Regions from separate parts of the Rhizobium sp. CB3090 genome, predicted to be linked through region 1. Evidence: predicted binding sites of a transcription regulator. Region 1 holds the regulator's gene; each other region holds the start of a gene.
What was found. The regulator PhoB, encoded in region 1, activates phosphate uptake and scavenging genes when phosphate is short. The targets are predictions, from matches to a motif close to TGTCATNNANCTGTCAT.
Positions count from the first base shown of each region.

Region 2: a site for PhoB is predicted at 5,988-6,004, ahead of ppk2 (polyphosphate kinase 2). Genes of this name have one in related genera too.
Region 3: a site for PhoB is predicted at 5,928-5,944, ahead of QA646_RS23720 (DUF47 family protein). Genes of this name have one in related genera too.
Region 4: a site for PhoB is predicted at 3,703-3,719, ahead of QA646_RS14970 (DUF2794 domain-containing protein). Genes of this name have one in related genera too.

Region 1 covers NZ_CP121662.1:128,222-136,160, reverse strand. The annotation lists gene QA646_RS00700 (GcrA family cell cycle regulator) at 1-193, shown strand, start outside; gene QA646_RS00695 (IS1182 family transposase) at 341-1,711, opposite strand; gene phoB (phosphate regulon transcriptional regulator PhoB) at 1,827-2,510, opposite strand; gene phoU (phosphate signaling complex protein PhoU) at 2,543-3,256, opposite strand; gene pstB (phosphate ABC transporter ATP-binding protein PstB) at 3,308-4,123, opposite strand; gene pstA (phosphate ABC transporter permease PstA) at 4,138-5,472, opposite strand; gene pstC (phosphate ABC transporter permease subunit PstC) at 5,469-6,950, opposite strand; gene QA646_RS00665 (substrate-binding domain-containing protein) at 6,982-7,939, opposite strand, start outside.
Region 2 covers NZ_CP121662.1:460,838-468,776, reverse strand. The annotation lists gene QA646_RS02225 (TAXI family TRAP transporter solute-binding subunit) at 1-240, shown strand, start outside; gene QA646_RS02220 (TRAP transporter permease) at 338-2,449, shown strand; gene QA646_RS02215 (DUF1850 domain-containing protein) at 2,446-2,811, shown strand; gene QA646_RS02210 (pirin family protein) at 2,898-3,821, shown strand; gene dxs (1-deoxy-D-xylulose-5-phosphate synthase) at 3,947-5,863, shown strand; gene ppk2 (polyphosphate kinase 2) at 6,115-7,035, shown strand; gene QA646_RS02195 (methyl-accepting chemotaxis protein) at 7,303-7,939, opposite strand, start outside.
Region 3 covers NZ_CP121663.1:1,078,324-1,086,262, forward strand. The annotation lists gene QA646_RS23690 (sterol desaturase family protein) at 1-707, opposite strand, end outside; gene QA646_RS23695 (hypothetical protein) at 1,050-1,748, opposite strand; gene QA646_RS23700 (sensor histidine kinase) at 2,054-3,478, shown strand; gene QA646_RS23705 (response regulator transcription factor) at 3,475-4,122, shown strand; gene QA646_RS23710 (hypothetical protein) at 4,319-4,789, opposite strand; gene QA646_RS23715 (hypothetical protein) at 5,327-5,722, shown strand; gene QA646_RS23720 (DUF47 family protein) at 5,990-6,607, shown strand; gene QA646_RS23725 (inorganic phosphate transporter) at 6,607-7,611, shown strand; gene QA646_RS23730 (DCC1-like thiol-disulfide oxidoreductase family protein) at 7,680-7,939, opposite strand, start outside.
Region 4 covers NZ_CP121662.1:3,104,780-3,112,718, forward strand. The annotation lists gene QA646_RS14955 (ABC transporter permease) at 1-1,541, shown strand, start outside; gene QA646_RS14960 (Bax inhibitor-1/YccA family protein) at 1,788-2,531, shown strand; gene QA646_RS14965 (GNAT family N-acetyltransferase) at 2,654-3,211, shown strand; gene QA646_RS14970 (DUF2794 domain-containing protein) at 3,280-3,681, opposite strand; gene QA646_RS14975 (thioredoxin family protein) at 3,989-4,732, opposite strand; gene acnA (aconitate hydratase AcnA) at 4,994-7,684, opposite strand.

The sequences.
Region 1 (7,939 bases):
GGTCGTTCCGATCTCGCGCCGCCTCGGCCTGACGGAGCTCACCGAACGCACCTGCAAGTGGCCGGTCGGCGACCCGCTGAAGGATGATTTTCACTTCTGCGGCAACGACAGCCCGGACTCTTCGCCCTATTGCACCTATCATCAGCGCCTGGCTTACCAGCCGGTGCATGACCGGCGCCGGGCGGCACACTGAACCGGTGCCAACCATATGAAAAACGGGCCGAAAGGCCCGTTCAGACTGCTGACAAACCCGTCGATATTTTCGGCGGGTTTTGTTTTATGACCATGGGTTGTTTTAAGTTGGGCTGTGCGGCGAGGGGAAGTTGGCGGCCTCTGGCCCTCACGCCAGGCTCGGTTTGGGTGCTTTGGTGAGCGCCATGGCGATCTTCTTGATGTTCTGCGCTGCTGCCGCCAGCAGGCACTGGCAGGCGACGCGGGTGAGACTTCGGAAGCGGGCATAGCGGTGCCCGTGCAGTTGCTTGGCATCGGCAAAGGAGCGTTCGACCGTCTCCTTGCGGCGCTTGTAGATAGCCCTTCCCCAGGGGGTGAGACGGTGGGCATCGGTGCGTTCACGAGCATCTTGCCAGACATGGCGGGTGATGGAGCGGACCGCTTTGGCGTTGGATGTGCAGGAGGCCAGCAGCGGACAGGTTTGGCAGATGGCCGGATCGGATGTGTAGTGCTTGTAGCCGTTGCGGTCGGTGGTGGCATAGGTCAAGAGCTGACCCTCGGGGCAGCGATAACCATCGGCTTGCATGTCATGGACGAACTTCGACTTGCGCATCATGCCGGCCTTGGGCGGCGTCGGATTGCGATAGCCGGTGACGCCGAGGATCTGCCGGTCTTCCAGCCCCTTGGCGATACCGGCCGTGGCATAGCCGGCATCCAGTCCGACGGCACCGACGTCGAAGCCGAAGCGGCGGCGCTGCCGGTCCAGCCGATCGAGATAGACGATCGAGTCATGCACGTTGGCCGGTGTGACATGGGTGTCGGTGATGATGGCAAGCTTGCCGTCCACCGTGCGGTGGTCGAGATAGAAGAAGCCCTTGGGCTTGCCGTCGCGCACCATATAGCCCGCCTCCGGATCGGTGCGGCTGACCTTGGTCTCCTTGACCTGCGGCTCGCGCTCCTTCTCCTTCAACGGCTTCTGGCCGTGCACGACACGCTCGGCCTCAATGGCCCGGTCGAGATCGGCCCAATAGTCGGCACGCGACTTTTCGATCATGGCAAGATCGTATTTGCCCTTGTTGGCATTGGCCTTCAGATGCGTCGAGTCGGTATAAAGCACCGTGCCGTCGACCAGCTTGTGGGCGATCGCCTGTTCGACGATATGATCGAAGATATCCTGGGCTACGCAGGGATCGTTGAAGCGCCGGCGGCGGTTCTGCGACAAGGTCGAGGCGTCGAACACTCCGTCCGTCAGCCTCAGCCGCAGGAACCAGCGATAGGCGACGTTGACCTCGATCTCGCGCACCAACTGACGCTCCGAGCGGATGCCGAACAGATAGCCGATAAACAGCGCCTTGAACATCAAGGTCGGATCGAGCGCCGGCCGGCCGTTGTCGGCGCAGTAAAGTCCGGCAACACGATCATGGATGAAGGAAAAATCGATCACCTGATCGATCTTGCGAAGCAGGTGATCCTTCGGCACCAGGCTATCGAGCGTCACCATCTCGATCGCCGTCTGTTCGGCAGCGGGTTTCTTCAACATATCCCAATGAATCACAAAATCCCCAGCATCGCCAGGGGTTTGTCAGCAGTCTGAACGGGCCGAAAGGCCCGTTTTCTGTTTCCGCCGCTATATTGGCGGCCAGTCGGTTGCCCGATCAGGCCTCCATGGAATAACCCGCGCCGCGAACGGTGCGGATGACGTCTTGCATATTGGAGAAATTCAGCGCTTTGCGCAGGCGGCCGACATGCACATCGACGGTGCGTTCGTCGACATAGATATCGTGTCCCCATACGCCGTCGAGCAACTGAGAGCGCGAGAAGACGCGGCCGGGCGATGACATCAGGAATTCCAGCAGGCGGAATTCCGTCGGCCCCAGGCGCACTTCACGGCTCTTGCGGTGGACGCGATGTGTTTCGCGGTCCAGTTCGATATCGCCACAGCGCAGCACCGTGGACAGAACCTCCGGGCGGGCTCGGCGCAGCATCGCCTTGACGCGGGCCATCAGCTCCGGCGTCGAGAACGGCTTGACGACATAGTCGTCCGCGCCGGTGGAAAGACCGCGTACGCGCTCGCTTTCCTCGCCGCGAGCGGTGAGCATGATGATCGGCAGGCGCTCTGTCTCCGGCCGCATACGCAGCCGACGGCAGAGCTCGATGCCGGACACGCCAGGGAGCATCCAATCGAGGATCAGAAGATCGGGGATGCGCTCCTGGAGGCGCAGCTCGGCTTCGTCGCCTCTCAGGATGGTGTCGACCTCGAAGCCCTCGGCCTCGAGATTATAGCGCAGCAAAACGCTTAGCGCTTCCTCGTCTTCTACAACAGCTACTCTCGGAACCATGCGCCTGTGGTCTCCTTCTCTTGGCGTCTACTTTATTCCGTCACCGCACCGACGGTATTGGCGGTATCGTCCTTCGGGCGCTCGCCTTCGGGCTGGGCGCCGGTTGCCATGTAATAGATCGTCTCGGCGATGTTGGTGGCATGGTCGCCGATACGCTCGATGTTCTTGGCGCAGAAGAGAAGATGCGTGCAGGTGGTGATGTTGCGCGGATCTTCCATCATGTAAGTCAGCATCTCGCGGAAGAGCGAGGTGTACATGGCGTCGATTTCCTCATCGCGCTCGCGGATCGACACAGCCTTATCAGGCGAACGGGTCGTGTAGACGTCGAGCACTTCCTTGAGCTGGACGAGCGCCAGTTCGGAGAGATGCTCGATGCCGCGGGCGAGACGACGCGGAACGCCGGTGCCCTGCACGGCGATGACGCGCTTGGCAGTGTTCTTCCCGAGATCGCCGACGCGCTCCAGATCCGCGGCGATGCGGATGGAGCCCATGATTTCACGAAGGTCGGCAGCCATCGGCTGGCGGCGGGCGATGGTGACGATCGCCTTGTCGCCGACTTCGCGCTCGGCGTGGTCGAGAATGACGTCATCGGAGATGACCTTCTGCGCCAGGGCAGCATCGCCGTTTACCAGCGCGCGGACGCTGTCGCTGACCATCTGCTCCGCCAGGCCGCCCATTTCGGAAATGCGGCGCGTCAGGAACTTCAGGTCTTCGTCGTAAGCAGAGAGAATGTGTGTAGAGACCATTTTTCTATCCTCTAGGTGAAAGGTGTGAAGGGAGCCGCGCGGGGAGCATCATCAGCCAAAACGGCCCATGATGTAATCCTGCGTGCGGTAATCATCGGGATTGGTGAACATCTTATCGGTATCGTTCTCCTCGACCAGATGGCCGTGATGAAACATTGCGGTACGTTGCGAAACGCGGGCTGCCTGCTGCATGGAATGCGTCACGATGACGATCGTGAAGTTCTCTCGCAGCTCATGAATGAGTTCCTCGACTTTGGCGGTGGCGATCGGATCAAGCGCCGAGCACGGCTCGTCCATGAGAATGACCTCCGGACTGACGGCGACGGCGCGCGCGATGCAAAGGCGTTGCTGCTGGCCGCCGGAGAGGCTGGTGCCTGCCTCGAAGAGCCGGTCCTTTACCTCGCCCCACAGCCCGGCCTTCTGCAGGCTGGTTTCGACGATATGGTCGAGGTCGGTCTTGGATCGATGCAGCCCATGGATACGCGGCCCATAGGCGACGTTCTCGTATATCGACTTCGGAAACGGATTGGGCTTCTGGAACACCATGCCGACGCGAGCGCGCAGCTCAACGACGTCAATGGCGTTATCATAGACATCCTGATCGTCGAGCGTGATCTTGCCGGTGACGCGGCAGGTGTCGATCGTATCGTTCATACGATTGAGGCAACGCAGGAAGGTGGACTTGCCGCAGCCGGAAGGACCGATCAGCGCGGTGACCGTGTTGGCACGAATGTTCAGGTCCACGTCGAACAGCGCGCGCTTGTCGCCATAATAGACCGAGACGGCCTGACCGATCATCTTGTAGGGGATCGTCGTCATCTTCCTGGCCAGTGCTTTTTCGCTCGCGACTTCCGTCATCATGTTCATTCCATCGTCTCCTGTCACCAGCGCCGCTCAAAGCGACGGCGCAGCAGGATGGCGCCGATGTTCATCGCAACGAGGAAGAAGAGCAGGACGATAATGGCTCCGGAGGTTCTTTCGACAAAGGCGCGCTCTGCTTCACTCGCCCACATGTAGATTTGCACCGGCAGGGCCGTCGAAGGATCGAGCGGTCCCGCCGGATAATTGGCGACGAAGGCGACCATGCCGATCAAGAGTAGCGGCGCGGTTTCACCGAGCGCGTGCGCCAGACCGAGGATCGTGCCCGTCAGGATGCCGGGCATGGCGAGCGGCAGGACATGATGGAACACCACCTGCATGCGCGAGGCGCCGAGACCGAGGGCAGCACTGCGGATCGACGGCGGCACGGCACGCAAGGCCGAGCGCGTGGCGATGATGATCATCGGCAGCGTCATCAGGCTCAGCACCAGTCCGCCAACCAACGAGGCGGAACGCGGCAAGCCCATGAAGTTGATGAAGACCGAGAGGCCGAGCAGGCCGTAAACGATCGACGGCACCGCGGCGAGATTGTTGATATTGACCTCAATCAGATCCGTCAGCCGGTTCTTCGGCGCGAATTCCTCGAGATAGATCGAGGCGGCAACGCCGATGGGCAGCGCCAGGACCAATACGGTCAGCATGAGATAGAACGAGCCGATCAGTGCGACGCCGAGACCCGCGGCCTCCGGACGGCTGGAATTGCCCGACAGGAACAGGCCGGTATTGAACGCCTCGTGCAGGGCGCCGGTCGCAGCGAGCTGTTTCATCCAGGCAAGTTGCCGGTCGGAGACCTTGCGATCCTTTTCGTCTGCCGTCAGGTCGATCTCACCCTTATTGGCGGAGTCGATATTGGCACTGGCGAGGAAAGTGACCTTTGCCGTCTTCCCGATGACAGAAGGGTCGGCCAGGACCTTGTCGCGCAACGCAATCCGCGTGCCGTCCGAGACCATTTCCGTCGCCTCGCGCATGAGCGTCCGATTGGAGGGATCGATGCCCAGCGCCTTCACCAGAGCGTCACGGATGAGAACGGGATAATTGGCTGATATCAGCACTTTCGGATCGCTTCCGCGTTTGCCTGAGGGATCGATGACCTTCTCGGTGAACTCGATCGGCAGGGTGATCGAGGTCTGCACGAAGGCGGTATAGCCGTGGCGCACAACAGTGGAGACCAGGACGATGAGGAAGACCAGGCCGAAGATGACGGCGGCAAGCCCATAGGCGCGGAACCGGCGTTCGGCGGCGTAGCGACGCCTGATGCCAATATCGCGCCGCAGCGGCGCCCCTGGCGTGAGCCCGCGCGGAATAGGCGACGGGGAGGAAGATACGACTTCGCTCATTCGTATTGCTCCCTAAATCGGCGGACGATGTAGAGTGCATAGACGTTCAGGCAGAGGGTCAGGCCGAAGAGCGTGATGCCAAGCGCGAAAGCGACCAATGTCTGCGGGGAGGTGAATTCGAGGTCGCCGGTCAACTGATTGACGATCTTTACGGTGACCGTCGTCATCGGCTCGAAGGGGTCGAGCTGCATGCGGGCGGCAACCCCGGCAGCCAATACGACGATCATGGTCTCGCCGACCGCCCGCGACGCAGTCATCAACAGCGCGCCGACGATGCCCGGCAAAGCGGCCGGCAGCAGGACGCGCTTGACCGTCTCCGACCGCGTGGCGCCGAGGCCGAGCGAACCGTCGCGCAACGAGCGCGGCACGGCCATGATGATGTCGTCGGAAAGCGAGGAGACGTAAGGGATGAGCATGACACCCATGACGAAGCCGGCGGTCAAGACGCTCTGCGCCTCGATGAAGCTCGTGTAGCTGCCCGTCAGCAAGCCGTTGATGTCGGCGGAAATATCGCGCAGGAACGGCCCGACGGTCACCAGGGCGAAAAAGCCGTAGACGATGGTCGGAATGCCCGCCAGCACCTCGAGCATCGGCTTTGCGACGGAGCGCACGCGGGCGGAGGCATATTCGGCCATATAGATCGCGGCAAACAATCCGACGGGAACCGCGACCAGCATGGCGACGAAGCCGATATAGAGCGTACCGGCCAGCAACGGGATGAGGCCGAAGGTACCCGATGTCTGCGCACCGGCGCCGGCAAAGCGTGGATCCCAGACAGTGCCGAAGAAGAATTCGGCGGCAGGAACCATGTTGAAGAAGCGGGCGGCCTCCGACAGCATCGAAGCAGCGATGCCGACCGTCGTCAGAACGGCGATGGAGGAGGCAATGATCAGACCGCCGAGGATGACCTGTTCTACCTGGTTGCGGGCGCGAAAGCGGGGAGCGATGGCGTGCAGGCCATGGGCAGTGCAGAGCAACGAAAGAATGATCGCTACGACGGACATGACGACATGGCTCGCATGCCGCATGCCGTTATATCGATTGGCGGCGTCGATCATGTAGCCGGTCGGCCGGGCGGCGAGCGGGATGCCTTTTTGCGCCAGGGCCAATTGAAGATCGGCGGAGCCGTTGGCGACGGCGGCAAGTTCCTGGTCGTCAAGCTGGCGCATGCCATGGGCTAGGCTGCGCACCATGCCGTAGCTGAGTTTGAGTTCCGCCGCCGGGAGGGATTTCACCTCCTCCGGAAAGGATCCGACCACGAAACGATCGATAACCTCGGGGCTGATTACCAGCCAGGCGCAGATCAGCGCCAATGCCGGCAACACGGCCCAGATGGCGGCATAGGCGCCGTGATAGCCGAGCCGCGAATGCATGGCCGAGAACCTGTTGCCCGACAGCGCAGCCGCTCTCGTCCGCCCCAGCACGAAGGCAAGGGCGCCGATGATCGACAGGCACAACAGCAACAGTGACAAACTCATTCCTATTCCCCGACGGGCAGTCCTTACGCAATCACATGATCTTGCCGTCCGCGATATCCTTGCGGATCTGGTCGCGCTCGGCATCGGGCGCCGGCACCAGGCCGTACTCGGCCAGGGGGCCATCCGGTCCGATCATCTGATCGCTCGTGAAGAAATCGACATATTCCTTCAGGCCGGGAATGACGCCGAGATGCGCCTTCTTGACGTAGAAGAACAGCGGCCGCGACACCGGATAGGTGCCGTTGGCGATGGTCTCGCCCGACGGTACGATGCCGCTCACGGTCGCGACCTTCAGCTTGTCGGCATTGTTCTGATAGAAGTAGAGACCGAAGACGCCGACGCCGTGCTTGTTGGCGTCGATGCGGGCCAGCGTTTCAGGATAATCGCCGTCGATATCAACCGCCGCGCCGTCCTTGCGCACCGCAATGCATTTCTTGGTCTGCTGATCGGGATCGGAAACAGTCGCCTTGATGACATCAAGCGCACCGGCCTCCTTGCAGCCGGCAGCGAGCACCTTCTCTTCGAAGACCTCGCGCGTGCCATGCTTTTCGCCCGGAATATAGGCAGCGATCTCAAAGCCAGGCAGGGACGGATTGATCTCGGACCATTTCTTATAGGGATTGGGGACCAGCTTGCCGTTCACCACAACCTCGGCGGCCAGCGCCTTATAGAGATCGGCGGGCACGAATTTCATGTCGGGATTGCTTTTGTCGAAAGCGAAGACGATGCCGTCATAACCGATCTTGATCTGCTCTATATCGGCAACGCCGGCAGCCTTGCAGGCCTGGACTTCGCTATCCTTGATGGGGCGAGAAGAATTGGCGATGTCGATGGAATCGGTGCCGACGCCCTTGCAGAATTCCTTCAGACCGGCACCGGAGCCGCCGGATTCGACGACCGGCGTTTTGAACCCGGTGAAGGTTTCTCCGAACGTCTCGGCAACAATCTTGGCATAAGGGAACACGGTGGAGGAACCGGAAATCTGAATT
Region 2 (7,939 bases), 330 kb from region 1:
CAGGGTCAGACCGAAGATGTGGAAACGGCAGCCGTCGGTAATTTTCTCATCACGCATGAGGGTGTCCCCGATGAGACCGTCTATCAGATGACGAAGCTGCTCTTCGAAAATCTCGGACCGCTATCTGCCGCTCATGCCGCTGCAAAAGCGATTGATCGCTCCAAAGCACTCGAGAGCATGCCTGTGCCGCTGCATCCCGGCGCGGAGCGCTATTACCGCGAAGTAGGCCTTCTGAAATAACGCCGGTTTGGGTGCGTCGAATCTCAATCAGACGAAGCGCACCCGCCAACACCGTCGCAATCGCGGAAATTCCAACCCATCGAAGCCGGGGGCAGCAATGACCGATATCGAGTCCGGGCAGCAATATCTCGCACCGCATTCTGCCGAAGAGCCGATCGAAGGCCTTCCGCAGGGATTCGGCGATGGGCTATCCGGCCGCGTCGCATTCTGGATCGCATTCAGCTTTTCGCTATTCCAGCTCTGGACGGCGGCCTATGGCACCTTGCCCAGCCAGATCGTACGCGCGATGCATGTCGGTTTTCTGCTGCTGCTCGGCTTCGCGCTGCTCGGAAATCTCGTCGCCAAAACCCCGTTTGGCAAAATGGTGCTCTGGGCGCTCGGCATCATCGGTTTCCTGACAGGTGTCTATAACTGGATATTCTATGCCGCGCTGATCGAGCGCGCCGGTTTCCTGACGGAGATCGACCTTACGGTCGGCGTGATCCTGATCGCTCTCGTCTTCGAGAGTGCGCGCCGGCTGATGGGCCTGCCGCTGACCATCATTGCGGCGATCTTCTTCCTCTATTGTTTCGTGGGCAATCATTTGCCTTCGCCTTTCAATCACCGGGGCTATGATTTCGCGCAGATCATCGAGCAATTCAGCTACGGCACCGAAGGCATCTACGGCACGCCGATCTACGTCTCGGCCAGCTACATCTTCATCTTCGTGGTCTTTGCCGCCTTTCTCGAACGCGCCGGAATGCTCGCCCTTTTCAACGATTTCGCTCTTGGTCTGGTTGGCACCTGGCGCGGCGGGCCGGCGCAGGTCTGCGTGCTCTCCTCGGCGCTGATGGGGACAATCTCGGGATCGGGTGTGGCGAACGTCGTCGCCAGCGGGCAATTCACCATTCCGCTGATGAAGCGCTTCGGCTTCCGCTCCGCCTTTGCCGGTGGTGTCGAGGCGACGTCGTCCATGGGCGGTCAGATCATGCCGCCAGTCATGGGCGCCGTCGCCTTCATCATGGCCGAGACCCTCAATGTCCCCTATGCGGAAATCGTCAAGGCAGCGTTGATCCCTGCCTTCCTCTACTTCGGCGTCTGTTTCTGGATCGTCTACCTGGAGGCCGGCAAGGCCGGCCTGAGCGGCATGAAAAAATCCGAACTGCCAAATCCCTGGCAGGCGGTGCGGCAGCACTGGCCGCTGGTGCTGCCGCTCGCGGCGCTCGTCTATCTCCTCTTTGCCGGCTATACGCCGATCTATGCCGGGACGATGGGGCTGGCACTGGTCGTCGTCCTCATTCTTGGAACCTCGCTCTCGGCTCTCATCGGTCCGAAGGTTCTGCGGAGCGTGTTCTGGATCATCCTTGGCCTTGCGGCTGCTTCCTTCACCAAATTCGGCGTGAACATCCTTGCCTTGGTGATCGGTGCCCTCGTGCTTGCCTGCGTCCTCTTCAAGGGAGGGCGCGAGACGCTCGGCATCTGCCGCGATTCGCTGGCCGAAGGCGCCAAGAATGCGCTTCCGGTGGGCATTGCCTGTGCCATCGTCGGCATCGTTATCGGCACGCTGACATTGACCGGCATCGCCTCCACCTTCATCGGGGCGATCATCAGCATCGGCAAGGACAATCTCTTCCTTTCGCTGGTATTGACGATGCTGACCTGTCTCGTGCTCGGCATGGGCATTCCAACCATTCCGAACTACATCATCACGTCATCGCTGGCGGGACCGGCGCTGCTGCAACTCGGTGTGCCGCTGCTCGTCAGCCACATGTTCGTATTCTATTTCGGCATTATGGCAGACCTCACGCCGCCGGTTGCCCTCGCTGCCTTCGCCGCGGCCCCCATGGCGAAGGCATCGGGCCTGCGCATTGCGGTGCAGGCGACGAAACTCGCCACGGCCGGCTTCGCCGTGCCGTTCATGGCGGTGTACACACCGGCGCTCATGCTGCAGGATGCAGGCCCGCTGGCGGCCGCGTGGGGTTATCCCGTCGAAGTCGCCTACATCGTCTTCAAAGCCTGTTTCGGCATCGCGCTCTGGGGCGCAGCATCGGTCGGCTTTCTGCTGGCGCGCCTGACGCTGGCGGAACGCCTGCTCGCCTTCGCCGCCGGTGTCAGCCTTATTGTTGCGCTGCCCTTGACGGATGAGGCGGGGTTTGCCGTCGGCGCAGCGGTAATCGCCGTTCATTGGTGGCGCAACCGTCATCCACCGCAGGAACCGGTTACGCCATGAGCCTGTGCATCCTCACCGGCGGCAAGCTGATCACGGTCGCAGCGACGGCCTTCACCTTGCAATGGACGCATTCGATCGAGAAAACTGAATGGCGGGAGGCTTGGAGCGTCCGACCGGCCGGTTTGGTGCTGACCGAGGCCTGGATCAAAGGTTCCGGTGCGGGTATGGAACCGGGAGATGACGCTGTCCTGAAAGATGGATGGTGGAATTGGAAACCAAAGCGGATGCCGATCGCAAGGCTGTCGCTTGCCGCATCAGGCAAGACCGCCAGCGGCTGGACGCTCTGCCATGACGGCGAATGCCTGACTTTGGGGAGCAAAGCAGGCGATGATGCAGTCATCGGCTCATGCCCTCTTCGATAGGTGAGGCTGCAACATCCCCGCAGCTTCTGCTATCACTTGTTGCTCTTTCCAGCTAAGTTAATCGGCAACTCAATGGAGCGCTCGCCATGTCCTTCTTTCCTGGCAAAGATCCACTGCCCGGCGATGCCTTCGCCTGCGACGCGATCGAGCATCTCATCATTCCGCGCACGACGGATCTTGGCGGCTTTTCCGTCCGTCGCGCGCTCCCGAGCAGCCGACGGCGGCTTGTGGGGCCGTTTATCTTCTTTGACCGTATGGGTCCGGCGGTGCTGAGACCCGACGAAGCAGTGGATGTCAGGCCGCATCCGCATATCGGCCTTTCGACCGTCACCTATCTTTTCGACGGCGAAATCCGTCACATGGACAGCCTGGGTACGGAAAAGATCATTCGCCCCGGCGATATCAACCTGATGACGGCCGGGCGCGGCATCGTGCATTCCGAACGCACGCCGGACAATCTGCGCGGCCATCCGCTGGCGATGTCCGGCCTGCAGACCTGGCTCGCGCTGCCGGACGACAAGGAAGAGATCGATCCGGACTTTACCCATACCGAAAAGAGCGATCTACCGCCGATCAACGACGGCGGTGCGACGGGCCGCGTGGTTATCGGAAGCTTCGAGGGCGTAACCTCGCCGGTCAAAGTCTTCTCCGACACGCTCTATGTCGATCTTCAGCTTCAGCCCGGCGTGAAGTTCCCATTCGGCGCCGAACATGAGGAACGTGCGGTCTATATTCTCTCCGGCTCATTGATCGTTGCCGGCGACCGTTTCGAGCAGGATCAGCTCCTTGTCTTCCGCCCCGGCGATGCTATTGCCTTAGAGGCGGCTGAGAAAGGCTGTCATCTTATGCTTTTTGGGGGTGCGGCGCTCAATTCGAAGCGCTATATCTGGTGGAATTTCGTGTCTTCTTCCAAGGAACGCATCGAAAAGGCCAAGGAAGAATGGCGCACCGGCCGTTTCGACATCGTGCCGGGAGACGAGGAAGAGTTTATTCCTTTGCCGGAAAGCTAACGGGTTCATAACAATGCCAAATGTTTCTTGTTCTGGCAGTCCTTGAATTCGTCGCCTTCTGACGCAATCTGTTTTGACATAAAGGCGGGCCGCCGCCCAAGAATAGCAAGAAAGAGGCTTCAGCCTTGACACATATGCCAGAGACGCCCCTGCTGGACCAGGTCCACTATCCTTCCGACCTGCGAAAGCTGGAGGACCGGGATTTGCCGCAACTCGCCAGCGAGCTCCGCGAAGAGATGATCGACGCGGTATCGCGCACGGGTGGGCATCTGGGCGCCGGCCTCGGCGTTGTCGAACTCACCATCGCCATCCACAATGTCTTCGATACGCCGAACGACCGCCTGATCTTCGACGTCGGCCATCAGTGTTATCCGCACAAGATCCTGACCGGCCGCCGCGACCGTATCCGCACGCTGCGCCAGGAGGACGGACTTTCCGGCTTCACCCGCCGGGCAGAGAGCGAATACGATCCCTTCGGCGCCGCGCATTCCTCGACGTCGATCTCCGCCGGCCTCGGCATGGCGGTTGCTGCCGAACTCGACAAGACCGACCGCCGCGTCATTGCGGTCATCGGCGACGGCGCGATGTCGGCCGGCATGGCCTATGAGGCGCTGAACAATGCCGGCGCGCTCGACGCCCGGCTGATCGTCATCCTCAATGACAACGACATGTCGATCGCCCCGCCGACGGGGGCCATGAGCGCCTATCTGGCCCGCCTTGCCTCCGGCCGCACCTATATGGGCTTCCGCGATTTCGGCAAGAAGCTGACCGCCTATCTCGGCAAGAATGTCGACCGTGCCATTACCCGCGCCGTGGAGCATGCACGAGGCTATGTCACCGGCGGGACGATGTTCGAGGAGATGGGGTTCTACCACATCGGCCCGATCGACGGTCATTCCTTCGACCATCTGCTTCCGGTCCTACGGAATGTGCGGGACCATGCGCAGGGGCCGGTGCTGATCCATGTGGTGACGCAAAAGGGCAAGGGCTATGCCCCCGCCGAAGCGGCAGCGGACAAATATCACGGCGTCAACAAGTTTGACGTCATCACCGGTGCGCAGGCCAAGGTGAAGCCGAACGCACCGAGCTATACCAGCGTCTTCGCCGATGCACTGGTGCAGGAAGCGATGCTGGACGACAAGATCGTCGGCATTACCGCCGCCATGCCGAATGGCACCGGACTCGATAAGCTGCAGGAATTTTTCCCGGCCCGCTGTTTCGATGTCGGTATTGCCGAGCAGCACGCCGTCACTTTCGCGGCCGGCCTCGCCGCCGAGGGTTTCAAGCCGTTCGCGGCACTTTATTCGACCTTCCTGCAGCGCGCCTATGACCAGGTGGTGCATGATGTCGCGATCCAGGGCCTGCCAGTGCGCTTCCCGATCGACCGCGCCGGTTTCGTAGGCGCCGACGGGCCGACGCATGCCGGTTCCTTCGATACCGCCTTCCTCGCCACCCTGCCCGGCTTCGTGGTCATGGCCGCTGCCGACGAGGCGGAGCTGAAGCATATGGTGCGCACGGCAGCCGCCTACGATCTCGGCCCTATCTCCTTCCGCTATCCCCGTGGCGAAGGTGTCGGCATCGAACTGCCGGAACGCGGCGAAATTCTTCAGATCGGCAAGGGCCGTATCGTCAAGCAGGGGTCGAAGGTGGCGCTGCTATCCTTCGGCACGCGACTCGCCGACAGTCTAGCCGCTGCCGAAGATCTCGACGCTGCCGGCCTATCGACAACGGTTGCCGATGCCCGCTTCGCTAAGCCGCTGGACCACGATCTCATCCGCCAGCTTGCCAGCCATCATGAGGTGCTGATCACCGTCGAGGAAGGCTCGGTTGGCGGCTTCGGCAGCCAGGTCATGCAGTTCCTCGCCACCGAAGGCCTGCTCGACAATGGCCTTAAGATCCGCACGCTGGTCATGCCCGATATCTGGATGGAGCAGGCCAAGCCCGAAGTCATGAACGCCAAAGCCGGCCTCGACCGCGCCGGCATCGTGCAGACGGTGTTCAAGGCGCTGGGCCGCAGCCGAATGATCGAGGTCGCCGGGTAAGCTCGGCTCCCTCGCTATCGCTATATCGTTTGTCCGGGCATCAAGCTTCCGGCACTCATCTGGCATTCCTATTGGGGTCGGCCTGGGTTTTCCGGGCGCCCTTACTCTCCGTCTCGCCGCAATCAGTCATCCAACTGTCATGAACAAAGCGGAACTTGCAGCAATGCAGGGGCAGGCATGGTCGCGCCTTTGATAGCGATCATGCATTCGACTGCTATCACATTAGCTGTCATAGAGAAGCGGAGAGAACCTTGAGCAATCCAGACAAAGAACATGAGTATTCCGACTGGCTCGAAGCGGAATTGGCCGATACGCTGGATGAAGACTATGAGTTGGAACTCTCGGAACCTGCTCTCTCCGAAGAGATCCGAAAAATCTACCAGAAAGCGCATCCGGCTGCGATGCCGCGCATCGACTACTTCCGCGCCCTGCTGTCATTGCAAGCCGAACTAATCAAGCTGCAGGATTGGGTGACCTATCACAAGGAAAAGGTCGTCGTGATCTTCGAGGGTCGAGATTCGGCGGGCAAAGGCGGAGCAATCAAGCGAATCACCCAAAGGCTCAACCCGCGCGTTGCGAGGGTCGTCGCGCTGCCAGCGCCATCCGATCGCGAAAAGACCCAATGGTATTTCCAGCGCTACGTGCCCCATCTGCCGGCGGGCGGTGAGATCGTTCTCTTCGACCGGTCTTGGTACAATCGCTCCGGTGTCGAGCGTGTGATGGGCTTCGCGACGGAAGATCAGGTCCAGCAGTTCTTCAACGACGTGCCCGAGTTCGAACGCATGCTGGTTCGCTCCGGGATCCGGCTTGTCAAATATTGGTTTTCGATCACCGACGAAGAACAGCAGCTTCGCTTTCTGGTGCGCATCCATGATCCCCTGAAGCAGTGGAAGCTATCGCCGATGGATCTACAGTCCCGCGTGCGGTGGGAAGCCTATACGAAGGCCAAGGAAGAAACCTTTGCTCGCACGAACATTCCGGAAGCGCCTTGGCACATCGTCGAAGGCAATGACAAGAAGCGCACCCGCCTGAACTGCATGGACCATCTGCTCAGGCAAATTCCCTATGAGGACGTGCCTCACGAGGACATCACCCTACCGGAGCGCGTCTTCAACCCCGACTATGAGCGCAAGGTGCTACCGCCAGAGCTTTATGTTCCGTCGAAGTACTAAAGTGCATTGGCCAAGGGTCATAACCACCCTCGGCCATTGCTACTCATTGGTATCTGTCTCGCCCCGAAATGAGCGAGACAGTTCACCGATCAAAATGGTCTTTCCGTCCGAGCCTCCGGTGCTCGGAAAAAAGCGTCAGGAGATCGGCGTCATCAAGACGCCCGGCTCAGAGCAGTTCAGCACTTCACGGAATCGCTGAACTGCTCAATCTCTTTGTTTTCACGCAATTCCGGACGAAAAACCGCTACGCACTTTTCCTGGAATTGCTCAGAATTCCTGCCACTCATCCTGGGCAACAGCCGCAGCAGCCTTGCCGCCAAATGCCTTGGCCACCGTGCGGCCCAATGCCCTCGCAGGCGAAGCAGCCGGGCGCGACTGGGCGGTGACGACCGCTGGACGCTTGGATTCACGCGGCATGTCATTCAGGCGGAACTGGTGCAGGAGTTCGTTGAGGGAGGCTGCCTCGCGGGCGAGTGCGTGGCTCGCCGCCGTCTGTTCCTCGACCATGGCGGCATTCTGCTGCGTGCCCTGGTCCATGTTGTTGACGGCGGTGTTGATCTCCTGCAGGCCCGTCGACTGTTCGCGGGTCGCGATGACGATGGCGCCGACGTGGCGGTTGATCTCCTGCACTTCGGAAACGATCAGCTCCAGCGCCTTGCCGGTCTCTCCGACCAGGGAGACGCCGGTGTTGACATGATCGCTCGACGTGGTGATCAGCGCCTTGATCTCCTTGGCGGCGTTGGCGGAACGCTGTGCGAGCTCGCGGACTTCCTGGGCGACGACTGCAAAACCCTTACCGGCATCGCCGGCGCGGGCGGCTTCGACGCCGGCATTCAGGGCCAGAAGGTTGGTCTGGAAAGCGATATCGTCGATGACGCTGATGATGTTGCTGATCTCACCCGAG
Region 3 (7,939 bases), on a different replicon from region 1:
CCCTCTCGCCTCCTCCTGCTCTTCATCGCCGGATCCGGCAGCACCGTGCCAAATAGGTGATCCCAGAAAAGCGACGAAACACCATAATTCCCTTCGTCGGCGGAAGCATGATGCTGCGCATGCCAACGCTTGGCGCGGTAGAGGTAGGTGCCATGCGGAATCCGCCAGTGATGCATGGCGTGATGCATTGTTCCGTAAGTGAGATAGCCAAGCGTCATGCCGACGGTGAAGCCTGACGCCACGCCAAAGCCGAAAGCCCACCACGATGGCAACAACACGGCCGCGACCATGAAAAACAGACTGAGCCAGATCGGCGTATCGATCAGTTCGGTCGGCGCGTGGTGATGCTGGACATGCATATCGCGTATATAGACGACATGATGCAGCACGAAGCGATGGATGAGGTATTCCACTAGCGTCCATGCGGCTGTGCCGATCACGATCGCGGCGAGCCATATCAAGGGCCGACCATCATAGCCCCAAGCAAAATAGGCAGCGATCAGTCCAACAGTGATGATCGGGTAGACGACAAAATCCGTATAATAAGCGATCGCATTTGGTTTTCGCGAAAGTGAGCGCCTCATGTGGCTTGCTCGCTGCATTGACTGCGAAGATTCGTCATAAGATTCTTCTTCATTCTTTACAGGCAAAAACGATTCATATGCCTCTGTCGCCGTTTGTGAGAACGCGCAAAGAAGCGAAAGCACTGCAATATTTGCACACACGCGGTAAATCGAAAGGGATTTACAGCCTATGCGCACGCCGCTTCAAGGCCGAGATAGAGCGGCTCGCACAGGGTTAACGCCGCTTTCCCTCCATTTCGCCCGCGATCCCGGCGCTGAAACCAGCCAATCGCGAAACAGCTTAGAAGCATGCCGAATAAGATGTCTCTTAAAAAAATGACAAGCAAGTGACGTGCCGCCAAGGTCGGGCAATATCGGCTACATCAGATAACAAAAGAGCGACCAACACGATTGGCGGCGTGTTGGTCGCTCGTAGCAGCGGGTGCTTCCGGTTGGGGGCCTTTTCACACCCGCCGCATCGGTGAATCAATCAGCGCTGTCTGTTGCGTCGTCGGTTGGCGCCGCAGTCGATTTTTCCAGCGAATCGCGAACCTGATCTATCTTTCCGACGGCAGGGCCAACGCCGAGGATGTCCTTGGCCTCGGCCAGCGTTTTGTCTGTCACGACGCCGGTCTTAGACTCCTGAGCCAGAGCCGAACGCAGTGCCTCGTCGCTGAGGGCTGGGTCCGTCGGAACAGCATTGGTTCCATTCTTGAGTTCGAACTCGGCATAATCCATGACATAGGCTCTGATGGCCGCCATCTTCGGATCCTTGGAATTCATATAGGCATGATAGTTTCTCTTGAGAGAATTGAGGCTTCCAAGCTCCGCAGCCTGCGTTCTGACGTTGGTCACGCTGGATTTCTCAAGCTTCTTGTCGGCAGCCGCGGCCTTCGAGACGTGAGTCGTGCGCTTGGCGTTGCCTACATCCGCATCGGCATCCACATCCGTGTCGCTCGAATCCGCGTCGTCGGACTTAGCATGACTCGAATTGGCGCTGCTGTGGCTTCCAGCATTACCGTTGCCATTGCCGTTGCCGCCGCCATTGCCGCCGCCACCGTTGCCGTTTCCATTGCCGCCCTTGGCATATGCGATTCCAGCGAGACCCAGGGCGGCGCCACCGATGGGAGCGACGGCTAGCGTCAGGGCGACCATGGTCGTTCCGAGGGCTGATCCGAATTTCATGTGCTTTTCCTTTCATTCCAGACGTGCGCCCTTCCGCTGCCGTGCGACGACGACACGGGACGAGCAATTATGTCGTTCGCCACAATATTGCTGAAAAAGAAAGTTTCCACCTGGGTCAGACCAATGCCGCCTGCGATCGGACCTTAGGCCGATGGCAGGTTGCCGAAAGTCTCATCGGTTTCGAAGCGGTTTGGTCTGCATCAAGCCTGTGATCTGCCGGTGATAAGAACCAGTCGCCATTTGACGCGCCGCCCGGCTACGATAGGTATGGCGTATAGGGTGGCCATCGGTGAAAGTAGCCAGGCATGCAGATGAATCTTAAATCAATGCTGTCGCCGGTCCGTTTACTCGCCGGCTGGAATTCTCAATCGCTGGCGAAACAATTTCTGCTGATCGGCGGTTTCGTTTCCGCCTGCGCGATGCTTCTCGTCGGCGCCTTTGTGACCGACCTCATCGAGGATGCCGTCACGCGCAACTCCGCCGCCAGCACCGCTCTTTATGTCGACAGCGTTATCGCCCCCCTGCTTCCGGATATGCAGAAGACCGAGGTCCTGGACGATACGGTGACCCACGCGCTCGACGAAACGCTCGGTGAGGGCGCGCTTGGCAGCCGCCTCATGTCGTTTCGCCTCTGGCGCAGCGACGGCACCATTCTTTATTCCAACGACAAAAAGCTCATGGGTAAGCAGTTCCCGCTTAGCAATGATCTGAAGACGGCCTTTGCAGGCACGATGGTGGCGCAGTTCAACCAGCTCGACGACGTCGAAAGCATTGCCGAGCGCAACAGCGGCAAGCCGCTTCTGGAGATTTACAATCCCGTCCTTCAGCCCTGGTCAGGCAAAGTCGTGGCCGTTTCCGAATTTTATGAGGTGGCGTACGACTTCGAGCGGAGCCTCAACCAGGTGCGTTTCAGAAGCTGGATGGCTGTTGCCTTGTTCACGCTGACGTTCTTTCTTGTTCTTTCTATTATCGTCCTTCGCGGAAGCCGGACGATCGAAAGCCAGCGCCGCGCACTGAAAGCGCGCATCGGCGAGCTATCGTCGCTTCTGCAGCAGAACGAGATTTTGCGAGCCCGCGTTCAAAGAGCGTCACAACGCACCGCCGCCCTCAACGAGAGCTATCTACGGCGCATCGGCGCCGATCTGCATGACGGACCCGCCCAGCTCGTTGCCTATGCATCATTGCGATTGGACAGCGAGGCACTAGTCAATCCAGCCACGCCGGCGCAGGAAAGAGAACAGTCGCTTGCCGCAATCAAATCAAGCCTTGATGATGCGATGGCAGACATCAGAAGCATCTGCAGCGGACTGGTGCTGCCGCACATCGAGTCGGCGAACCTGACCGAACTACTGCAGCGCGCCGTCCGCGCCCATGAGCAACGAACCGGCGTCACGGTCGGCTTATCCGTTTCCGACACGACGCAAGAGCTTTCGACATCCGCCAAGATATGTATATACCGCTTCGTTCAGGAAGCACTGAACAACGGCTACCGTCACGGTGAAGGTGCAGCGCAGCGGGTAAGACAAACTATCGACGGCGGACAGATCACGATCGCGGTATCGGACGAAGGCCCCGGCTTCGATCCGGCCTATATACCGCCAAGCAGTATCGGTTTGGCTGGCCTGAGAGAGCGTGTGGAAAGTCTCGGTGGCGTTTTCGAATTAAAGTCGTCCAGAGACGGCACCGTGGTTCAAATGTCGCTGAACCCAATGGAGATGGAGCAGATATGATGAAGGTAATCAGTCTGGCAGTGGTCGATGATCATCCGCTGTTCCGGGAAGGAGTCATTCGCAGCCTTGGCGAGATCGAGGGCTTTGCGATCGTTGGCGAAGGCAGCACGAAGGAAGATGCGATTCGCATAGCCGATGACGAGCGTCCGGACGTTTTGTTGTTGGATATCTCGATGCCTGGTGGAGGCCTGGACGCACTTTCGCTGATCCTCGAGCGGGTGCCCGATCAGAAGATCGTGATGCTGACAGTCTCCGAAGCCAGCGACGATGTGACGGCGGCTCTCAAGAACGGGGCGAAGGGTTATGTGCTGAAGGGCGTAGGCTCGAGAGCGCTGGCTGAGATCCTCCGCACGGTGGCCTCGGGAGAAAGCTATGTCGCCCCTACCCTTTCCGCTCGCCTGATTTCCGGCGACGGCGATGCCTCCTTGCGAAAAGCGGATCTTCTTCGCGACCTGACAGGCCGGGAAAGCGAGGTACTTCAGCTCGTTGCAGCCGGCTTGAGCAACAAGCACATCGGTCTGAAGCTCGATCTCCACGAAAAGACGGTAAAGCACCATATGACCCAGATTTTCACGAAACTGGGTGTTGCAAATCGAACGGAGGCTGCAATGGCCTTTCGCGATGCTCTCGACAACCGTGGTTAGGGCGTGCGTTTAGTTGAACGCGCAAAGGTCGCTCTGAATTTTTTGAATCCAGAGCATCTTATCCGCTTGCAGGTGATCCCACCTGAAAGCGGATGCTAGAGCATGATGACTTTTCTTCGAATCGTCACCACACCCTATCTCTTTGATTTTGCATGATCTTATCCAAAAACCGCTGCGCACTTTTTGGGATCATGCTCTAATGGAGGAAGGACCGCAGCCTCTGCTGATCGGCCGTGGTCGCACTCCGATTGATGATGGTGCGGCCTCGCGAGTCCTTCATGACATAACGTCCATTCGTTATTTCTTCACTCATGCCATCATCGTGGCGCACTGTCATCGACGCATCATTCGCATCGGCTGAGTCGTCCGTGTCGCTTTGCGTGGCGCTTTTTCCGTTGGCTTTGCCATTGCCGTTTCCACCGGCATTTCCATTGCTGCCGCCATTTCCGCTATTGCCTCCGCCATTGCCATTACCACCGCCGTTGCCGTTCCCCCCGCCGTTGCCATTGCCTCCGCCATTTCCATTACCTCCGCTTTTTGCATCGGCGGTTTGCGCGACAAGCCCGAAGGAATGTCCACGAATCTCGACGGTGTAAGGCGTTGCCACAATCACAAGCGTAAAAGAGGCCCCGAGAAGAACGGCGATCGACTTTCCGTGCAAAGACATGGCTTGCCTCCTGGACGCTCATAAATACAATCACTGCGCGGAAAGACTGTTCGGACACCGTATGAAGAACCGTTCGGTCTTGTCACCAAAACAACCTTTCCGCAACGATACCAGATCGTTTCTGAGGCACAGCCGTCAACCTTTGTCTAGCCAAAAACATCCAACCGGGACTTTTGCAATTTGGGGCTAAGACTTTGGTCCGGCTCATCGTCGGACAAAAGTCGCAAGGCGGAATCGACTGAAGCCTCAACCACAAAAAGCGCCATTGAAAGAGCGCCCAACCTGCCCTTACTACTACCTGGAAATAGCCGGTGCATCGGACAGAGGCGCGAAGATAAACGTCTCTCGTCACGCCCGGCTGCAGATGGGGATGGGGGATTCTCTCGTAGATGCGCTCTACGGTTCACTTGTTTTGAACGCAGTCGCGGAAGCGACGCAGAGTGCGCGTGGCGCTCTCCAACGTGCCCGGACGAGCGCCGGCATGGAAATTGCCGCCAGCTCTTCCGGTTCATTTCGAGCTGGCCTGATGCGAAAGGCATGAAAATGAAAACGCAGTGGAAGATGTATCTGGATCAGACGACGCCACCCGGCGCCGTTGTCGATTTCTCAGCCGCGGCTTTCGTCCTTCAGGTGGCGATGAACCTCCGTATCTCCCTGAGCTTTGTCGAGGCGACCCCAGAGTGTCATTATCTCGCCGAGCGCATCATGGCATCCGCCGAACTATATGGCCATGCGAGAGAGGCAGGTTCGACACTTGCATTTACCGATGCGGAGAAGGCACTGGCGGAGGCCGTGGCGCTTCTCGCCATCGAATTGCAGCATTGCCCTTCGGCATCGCACGCCGTCGACGCATCCCTGACCCCAATGCATCCCGCCGCAGCATCCCAGCCGACAACGATCGAGAGCAACCCTTTCGGACACGTATCCTTGTAGCTTCGATCGCAGTACGGCCCGAAGACCTGCACATGGTCTTACCTCGGCAACATCGAGCTGATGGATGGGATGTGCCCTGACCTTTATCGAGGGCTTCATCGGCTCGTTGCTGCTTTAGCCCGAAAGCCTCCACCATCCGAGTCATGTACAATAGCGAACGCGTTTTGAATGGCGCATCGTCTTTTCATCGCCTGCTCCGTCATTTATGACAGATTTACGACATTAAAGTGTTTTGGAGCGCTGCTATTGAATTGGTTTCGTAGATTGATGCCGAGGGAAGATCGCTTTTTTGATCTTTTTGCCCGGCATTCCCGCACGATCGTCGGCGCGGCAGAAGCTCTGAACGAGTTGCTTTCGGGCAAGGATACCGAGCGGCATTGTCAGCGAATCGTTGAGCTCGAAAACGAGGCGGATGATATCACCCGCGAGGTCCTGCTTGCGATTCGGCGCAGCTTCATCACGCCCTTCGACCGCGGCGACATCAAGGATCTGATCATGTCGATGGACGATGCGATCGACATGATGCACAAGACGGTCAAGACAATTCGGTTGTTCGAACAAACCAGTTTTGATCCAGGCATGCAAGAGATGGGCGGCGTGATCGTTCAGGCCGCCAAGCTGGTGGCCGAGGCAGTTCCGCTCCTCAATCGGATAGGGGCCAACTCTTCCCGTCTGAGTGCGCTCACGGAGGAGGTCGTCAAGGTCGAAGGTCGTTCCGATGAATTGCACGAACAAGGGCTGAAGGATCTCTTTCGCCGACATGGCGGGACGAACCCGATGGCCTACATCATCGGCAGCGAGATTTATGGCGAGCTGGAGAAGGTCGTCGACCGCTTCGAGGACGTGGCCAACGAAATCAGTGGCATCGTGATCGAGAACGTCTGATGGAGGCTACCCTCGCGCTTCCGCTGCTGGCCGGTCTCATCGCCGTGGCATTGTTTTTCGACTTTCTGAATGGCTTGCACGATGCCGCCAATTCGATCGCTACCATTGTGTCGACCCGGGTCTTGCGGCCTCAATACGCGGTGTTGTGGGCCGCATTCTTCAATTTCATCGCCTTTCTATTCTTCGGGCTACACGTCGCCGAAACTCTCGGCACCGGTATAATCGATCCAGGCATCGTTACGCCGCAGGTCATCTTTGCTGCCCTGGTGGGCGCGATCGTCTGGAATATCGTGACCTGGATCTTCGGCATTCCGTCAAGCTCCTCGCACGCGCTGGTCGGCGGTCTCGTCGGCGCCGGATTGGCCAAGACAGGCGTAAGTTCCATCGTCTGGTCAGGCCTGCTGAAGACGGCCGGCGCCATCGTTATGTCGCCACTGTTGGGCTTCCTGCTCGCACTTTTCCTCGTTCTTTGCGTGACATGGATATTCGTTCGCCAGACACCCTTCGCTGTCGACAGCGTTTTCCGCGTGCTGCAGTTCGTCTCCGCCTCCCTCTATTCCCTCGGGCACGGCGGTAACGATGCGCAGAAAACGATGGGGATCATCGCAGTTCTGCTCTACTCCCAGGGCCATACCGGAGCGCAATTCCATGTACCTCTCTGGGTCGTCTTGTCCTGCCAATCCGCAATGGCGCTCGGCACGCTCCTCGGCGGTTGGCGGATCGTGCACACGATGGGTTCGAAGATCACCAGGCTCAATCCAATGCAGGGCTTCTGCGCCGAGACGGGCGGTGCGCTGACCTTGTTTGCCGCGACATGGCTCGGCATTCCCGTCTCCACCACCCATACGATCACGGGTGCAATCATCGGCGTCGGCGCCGCACGGCGCGTCTCGGCGGTGCGATGGGGATTGGCAGGCAACATCGTCGTCGCATGGGTCATAACCCTGCCCGCCGCAGCCTTCATCTCAGCTCTGACCTATTGGACCACCAACTGGGTGGGGTAGGAACCGAGTGCGCCAGAACCGCGTCTTCCGGCTCTACCATCTCGGCAAGGCTAATCGCTCCGGCAATGCTACTCGATAATGCGCGCTCTCAATTCCTTGGATGGCATAAGGCAGGTCTCGTATCTTCCGAAAATGCGGTATCTGTTTTTGGCGATCAGATCATATGCCGCATTAGCAATCCGCCGCGGCATCAGGTTCACCACCGCAAGCAGGCTCCAAGGAAAGCCGAGACACCGCATGGCGGTGGCAAACGCATCCATTTTCGTGTGCAGGATGCCGTCCACGATCACCAGATTGGTCGAAAAGTCCGTCGTACAGAGGCCATAGT
Region 4 (7,939 bases), 930 kb from region 1:
CGCCATTGCTCGCCTCGCAGTTCATGGCCGAATTTCTGCCGATTTCGACCGCGCCGCGGCTTTATCCCGGTCCGCTGACGCTGGCGGCGCTCTTCGGCCTGCTGACGACGCTCGCTTTTGCCATCCTGCCGCTCGGCCATGCCCGCGAAGTGCCGGCGACCGCGTTGTTCCGGGAACAAGGTTTTGAGACCCGCCGCCTCCCAAGCTGGCCCTATCTGCTCGCTGCCGGCCTGCTCATGGCAGCACTTTCGGCGCTTGCGATCTTCACCGCCTACGACCGCTTCATCGCCGTCGTCTTCGTTGTCTCGATCGCCGTCGCCTTTGTCGTGCTGCGCGCCGTCGCCGCCTTGCTGTCGTGGTTTGCCCGCCGCAGCCCGCGCGTCCATTCACCGGCACTCCGTCTGGCGATCGGCAACATCCACCGGCCGGGAGCGCTCACCGCCTCCGTCGTACTCTCGCTCGGCCTCGGCCTCGCACTCCTGGTAACTTTGACGCTCATAGACGGCAATATGCGCCACGAGCTCACCGGGCGGATGAGCGAACAGGCGCCGAACTTCTTCTTCGTGGATATTCAGGGTTCGGAGCTCGACGGTTTCCGTAAGGTCGTCCAGGCTCAGGCGCCGGAGGGCAAGCTCGCCGAAGTGCCGATGCTGCGCGGCCGCATCGTCGCCTTCAATGGCGAGGATGTGAGCAAGATAAAGGCGCCGCCGGCCGGCCAATGGGTGTTGCGGGGCGACCGCGGCATCACCTATGCCGACACTATGCCGGAGAACGCTGCCCTTACCGAAGGGCGTTGGTGGGGCAAGGACTACAGCGGCGAACCGCTGGTCTCCTTCTCCGACGAGGAAGGCAAGGCACTCGGCCTGAAACTCGGCGACGCCGTGACCGTCAACGTGCTCGGTCGCAACGTGACGGCCAAGATCGCCAGCTTCCGCAAGATCCAATGGCAGTCGCTGTCCATCAACTTCGTGATGATCTTTTCGCCCAACACCTTCAAGGGCGCGCCGCACGCCTGGCTCGCGACCCTCACCGATCCCAGTGCAACGCCGGCGCAGGAAGCCGCGATCCTGAAGAACGTCACCAACACCTATCCGACGATCACCAGCGTCCGCGTCAAGGATGCGCTGGATATCGTCAACACGCTGGTCGGCCAGCTCGCCGCCGCCATCCGCGCCGCAGCCTCAGTGGCGCTCATCGCATCCGTGCTGGTCCTTGCGGGCGCGCTCGCGGCGGGAAACCGCGCACGCACGCATGACGCGGTCGTGCTGAAAACGCTCGGCGCGACGCGGGCCATGCTGATCCGCGCTTTCAGCTACGAATATCTGATGCTGGGTGCAGCAACCGCCGTCTTCGCGCTGCTCGCCGGTTCCGTCGCCGCCTGGTACATCGTCAGTCGCATCATGCACCTGCCGTCGACCTTCCTTCCGGACGTCGCTTTCTCGACCCTCATCATCGCACTGCTGCTGACGGTCGGGATCGGCTTGATCGGCACTTGGCGCATTCTCGGTCAGAAGGCAGCACCGGTCCTGCGTGAACTTTGAGCGCAGAACACGAAAATCGTCGTGGATTTTCGAAAAGACTTCTACGCCGCCAGCATATCTGGACATTAACCGAGCATCCGGAAATTGCTCGATATTACGCCGATTTAACCCTGCCGCCACCGCTTGGCCCTTGTGCACCCGGCCCGAAAGCCTCATATTCTGTGCAGGCATGCTGGAGCTCCGCAGCGGCGCCTGGGACCGAAATGCCCGACACGCTACTCACATCGGAGCTTAAAAGAGGAAAACATGGCTGACTTTCGCAACTACCAAAACCGGACGCCGCAAGCAGGCGCGCAGACCGGCGCGATGATCGATGAGGGCCTTCGGGCCTACATGTTCAAGGTCTATAACCTGATGGCGCTGGGTCTGGCGATCACAGGTTTGGCTGCTTACGGTGCCTTCTCGCTCGCATTCGCCGACGGACAGATCACGGCTTTCGGCCAGGCAATCTACCTGAGCCCGCTGAAGTGGGTCGTTATCTTCGCGCCGCTGGCGATGGTGTTTTTCCTGAGCTTCAGGATCAATCGCATGAGCGTGGCCGCCGCGACGACGACCTTCTGGATCTATGCCGCGCTGGTTGGCCTGTCGCTGTCGTCGATCTTCATCATCTACACCGGCCAGAGCGTCGTGCAGACTTTCTTCGTGACCGCCGCCTCCTTCGGCGCGCTGTCGCTGTTCGGCTACACGACGAAGCGTAACCTGTCCGCGATGGGCTCGTTCATGATGATGGGTCTCTTCGGCCTGATCATCGCCATGCTCGTCAACATTTTCTTGCATTCGTCCGCTCTGCAGTTCGCCATCTCGGTGATCGGCGTGCTGATCTTCGCAGGCCTGACCGCCTGGGATACGCAGCGAATCAAGGAAATGTACTATGAAGCCGACGACGTTGCCGTTGCCGGCCGCAAGGCGATCATGGGCGCGCTGACGCTTTACCTGGACTTCATCAACCTGTTCATGTTCCTGCTGCAGTTCATGGGTGATCGCAAATAACTGCTGCAGCATGAATGATCGTTCGAAAAGGCGGCTTCGGCCGCCTTTTCTGTTTGCTTTGCGGCTTAGCACGCGGCTTTATATCCGCGTCTTGGAATCGCAGATCAGGCAATAAAACGCAGATGTCCTTCCGCCTTCGCAACGCCACACCAGCCGACCTTCCCTTTATCACCGCAATCTATCGCGACTCCGTTTTGAACGGCACGGCAAGCTATGAGATCGTCCCGCCGGGCGAAGAGGAGATGGCGGGCCGCTTCCAGGCGATCCGCGACAAAGGCTATCCCTATATCGCCGCCGAAGGCGAAGATGGCACCTTTCTGGGCTATGCCTATGCCTCCGCATTCCGTACACGGCCCGCCTACCGCTGGATGGTGGAGGATTCGATCTATCTCGCGCCCGAAGCGCGCGGCCGCGGCATCGGCAAAGCGTTGCTGGCAACTCTGGTGGAAACCTGCCAGGATCTCGGCTTCCGCCAGATGATCGCCGTCATCGGCGGCGCGCACCCGGCCTCCGTCGCCCTCCACCGCGCCGCCGGTTTTATGGAGACGGGCTTGCTAAAGGGCACCGGCTACAAGCACGGCCGCTGGCTGGACACGATGCTGATGCAGAAGGCGCTAGGCGAAGGCGCGGAAACGGATCCAGACCCTTCAGTCTATCCGGGGACGTTGTTTGGGGGGTAGTATCGGCCTGCCTATATGCCAAGCCCCTGATACCCACTCTCCGCAAACATATAGCCAGCGGAGAGAAACTACTTCTCCACCAACTTCAACTGCTTATCGAAAACCTTCAACACCTGGTTCAGGTCGTGGCCGCGCTTCAGGATCATGCCGTTGGTATTGATCACGGAAAACGCGCCCTGCTTGGCGGCCAGCTTTGGATTTTTCTCGATGCGGAAGAGAGGCAGCTCGCCTGCGCGCTTGAAGACCGAGAAAACCGCCTTTTCCCTGAGATGGTCGATGGCGTAGTCACGCCATTCGCCTTCGCCGACCATACGGCCGTAGATCCACAGAATTGCGTCCAGCTCCCTGCGATGGAAGGTCACCGGCAGCGGGTCCTTGCTCTGTCTGTATTCTCTGAGATCAACGACGACGGAAGAAGTGGTGTCGACGGAACGGCTTTCGCCGTGTCGCAATTCCGGCTGATCAGTCATCAATCCCCCAGGGGTTGCGTCATGACAAGAAGATGACAGTTTGCCTCACCCACATTAAATTGCAAGACCAAGAGCCACTCACAATTTCTTGCGCTTCGATGAAAGCATCTTCGGGCCGCCGTATTTCAGTCAAAACGACGCCCCATTTACCGGAACTATAGGGCTCGGTTTGGTGCCGCCGCGCCAGACCGAGCCCGGCCGGGGGCGTGTCGACCGAACCCCAGCCCCGAATGCGCCCTCGCCGGGCACCCCTTCTTTTTGGCGCCAGCCAAAATAGGGGCCGTTTGACGGACGACAGAAAAACAGATCAGCCGTCGGTCCCGATTGTCAGGACGGTCGCGCCGATGATCGCCGCCGGGTCGCCCGAGGGTGTCGAGGATTGCAGCAGAACCGCGAGGCCACGCCGTCCAGCCTTGTCCAGCACATTGGCGGGCAACACGACATTCATCGCCTTGCCGTCCCACATGCCGACGGTTTCCACGTCGGAAACCGCGTGCAGATAGGTGATTTGTTGGCCATTGTTTTCACCGGCCTTCGGAGAAACCTGCTGTTCCTTGTCGAAATAGGCGACAACCACATTGGCCTTGCCCTGGCCGGAGCCGATCTTGATCTCCAACTCATCGCCCTTCATCGCAGCACTGACGGGAACCGTCAGGCCCTTGCCCTGACGCTGGAACTCGTCGAGCTTGAAATTGATGGCGTTCAGATCGGCACCGTTCAGATGATCGCGGCCATTGATGATCGCCTGCGGCGTATAGACACCGCTGCGGCCGAGGGTGCGGGCATAGGCATATTGCCGAGCCGTATTGTCCTTGGACGCCATCGTGTCGTTCCAGCCGAGATAATTCCAATAATCGACGTGATAAGCGAGTGCAACGATGTCGCCTTGGCGGATCAGCTTCTGAAACGCAGCATCGGCCGGCGGACAGGAGGCGCAGCCCTGGGACGTGAAGAGCTCGACGACGCCCTTGATTTTGGCAAGCTCCTGCGCATGCAGCGAACTTGCGAGCGCGATGCCTGCCAGAAGTGGAACCAAAAACCGTAAGCGCATGCCATTACCTCTTTCCCAGACCTTGAAGGCCATATGCCAACGCGACCCCCGAAACCGCGTCGCGCTTTTCAGGATATCCGTAAGGCCTCATCAAGCCTGATAAATCTGAAACAAGAGATAATCGCTAAGCACGATGACGCAAAGTCACGAAGGGGTGAGACGAAGGCCCGGAGACGTTAGCGTCGTACACATCGGCGTGAAAAACAAGACGCCGCCGGAGAGCTATGCTCCGGCGGCGTGTATAAGCTGTTTTAGCGCCAATCAAGCCGCGAGATCGCGCAGAACGGTCTGCAGGATGCCGCCATTGTTGACATAGGTCACTTCATCCAGCGTATCGATGCGGCAGATGATCGGAACGTCCTTCACTGAGCCGTCGCCATAGGTGATCTTGGCGATCTTGCGCTCACGCGGCTTGATGTGTTCCAGGCCCTCGATCGTCACGGTCTCGTCGCCCTTCAGGCCGAGGCTGGCCCAGGTGGTGCCCTCCTCGAAGACGAAGGGGATGACGCCCATGCCGACCAGGTTCGAGCGGTGGATACGCTCGAAGGACTGGGCGACCACGGCGCGCACGCCGAGCAGGTTCGTGCCCTTGGCAGCCCAGTCGCGCGACGAGCCGTTGCCGTATTCGACGCCTGCGAAGATGACGAGCGGAACGCCCTCGGCCTTGTACTGCATGGCCGCGTCGTAGATCGAGGTCTCTTCCTTGGACGGATAATGGATGGTGTAGCCACCTTCCTTGCCGTTCGGGCCGAGCATGTGGTTGCGGATGCGGATATTGGCGAAGGTGCCGCGCATCATGACTTCATGGTTGCCGCGGCGCGTGCCGTACTGGTTGAAGTCGGCAATGCCGACGCCATGGCCGATGAGGTAGGAACCGGCCGGCGAGGCAGCCTTGATCGAACCGGCCGGAGAAATGTGGTCGGTGGTGATCTTGTCGCCGAAGAGGCCGAGAACGCGGGCGCCCTTGATGTCGGAAACGCCGGCGCCTTTCTTGCCCATGCCCACGAAGTAAGGCGGGTTCTGCACATAGGTCGAGTTGTCGTCCCAGGCATAGGTCTGGCCCGGAGGAACCTGCACGGCCTGCCAGTTGGCGTCGCCCTTGAAGACGTCGGCGTACTTGGTTTCATAAAGTTCGCGAGTGACATACTTCAGGATGAATTCCTGCACTTCCTGCGAGGTCGGCCAGATATCCTTGAGGAAGACCGGCTTGCCGTTCTGATCTTCGCCGATCGGCTCCTTCGTCAGGTCGAGCTGCACAGAGCCGGCGAGCGCATAAGCGACGACGAGCGGCGGCGAAGCCAGGTAGTTTGCCTGGACGTCGGGCGAAATACGGCCTTCGAAGTTGCGGTTGCCCGAGAGCACGCCGGCAACGATCAGGCCCTTGTCGTTGATCGTCTTCGAGATCGGCGCCGGCAGCGGGCCGGAATTGCCGATGCAGGTGGTGCAGCCGAAGCCGACCAGGTTGAAGCCGAGCTTGTCGAGATCGGCCTGCAGGCCGGACTTGGCGAGGTATTCGCCAACGACCTGCGATCCCGGTGCCAGCGAAGTCTTGACCCACGGCTTGCTCTTCAGACCTTTGGCAACGGCGTTGCGGGCGAGCAGGCCGGCAGCGATCAGCACCGATGGGTTGGAGGTGTTGGTGCAGGAGGTGATGGCGGCAATGGCAACGTCGCCATGGCCGATATCGAAATCCGCGCCTTCGACCGCATAGCGGTTGGAGAGCTGGCCGGGCTTCTTGTATTCGGTGTCCAGCGAAGTGGCGAAACCGGAAGCGATGTTTTCCAGCGCGATACGGCCTTCCGGACGCTTCGGGCCGGCCATCGACGGCACAACGTCGCCAAGGTCGAGTTCCAGCGTATCGGTGAAGACGAGATCGGAACCGTCGCCTTCGCGCCACATGCCCTGAGCCTTGGAATAGGCTTCGACGAGAGCGATGCGATCCTTCGCACGGCCGGACATGTTGAGATAGTGCAGCGTTTCCTTGTCGACCGGGAAGAAGCCGCAGGTCGCGCCGTATTCCGGACCCATGTTGCCGATGGTGGCGCGGTCGGCGAGCGGCATGTTGTCGAGACCGGGACCGAAGAATTCGACGAACTTGGAAACGACGCCCTTCTTGCGCAGCATCTGCACGACGGTCAGCACGAGGTCGGTCGCGGTGACGCCTTCCTTGAGCTTGCCGGTCAGCTTGAAGCCGATGACTTCCGGCAGCAGCATGGAGACCGGCTGGCCGAGCATCGCGGCTTCAGCTTCGATACCGCCCACACCCCAGCCGAGAACGCCGAGGCCGTTGATCATGGTCGTGTGCGAATCGGTACCGACACAGGTATCCGGATAGGCGATCGTTTCGCCGTCCTCTTCCTTCGTCCAGACGGTCTGGCCGAGATATTCGAGGTTGACCTGGTGACAGATGCCGGTGCCGGGGGGAACGACGCGGAAGTTCTTGAATGCCTGCTGGCCCCACTTCAGGAAACGGTAGCGCTCGCCGTTGCGCTGGTATTCCAGCTCGACGTTCTTGGCGAAAGCCTGCGGCGTGCCGAATTCGTCGACGATGACAGAGTGGTCGATGACGAGATCGACGGGGACGAGCGGATTGATCTTTTCCGGATCGCCACCGAGCGACACCATTGCGTCGCGCATCGCAGCAAGGTCGACCACCGCCGGAACGCCGGTGAAGTCCTGCATCAGCACGCGCGCTGGGCGATAGGCGATTTCGTTCTCGACGGTGCCCTTGTTGGTCAGCCATTCGGCGACGGCAACGATATGGTCCTTGGTGACCGACTGACCGTCTTCGAAGCGCAGCAGGTTCTCCAGCAGCACCTTCATCGAATAGGGAAGCTTGGAAACACCGGGCAGACCATTGGCCTCAGCCTTGGGCAGGCTGAAATAGACATAGTCTTTCCCGTTCACGGTCAGCGTGGAACGACAATTGAAACTGTCAAGAGATTTAGACACGAGAGACCCCGTTTCTGATAGCCAACACAGTCGTGCGAACGCCTATGCACTTTATGCACATCAGGATGCGGGTACGGCCATTTCCGCTGTCCGCACGTAAGGCAGAAAACCTTATGTTCGGCGCAAGGATGAAATTCACGCCGACCGCTGGCGTGGTTGCGGGTCTTATAGATAATTTCGTAAAGACTTGCCAGAGTGGCAAAGCGCAATTTTGGACAATTTTTTTGCGCGCGCAGCAATGAAAACGGGAAAGCC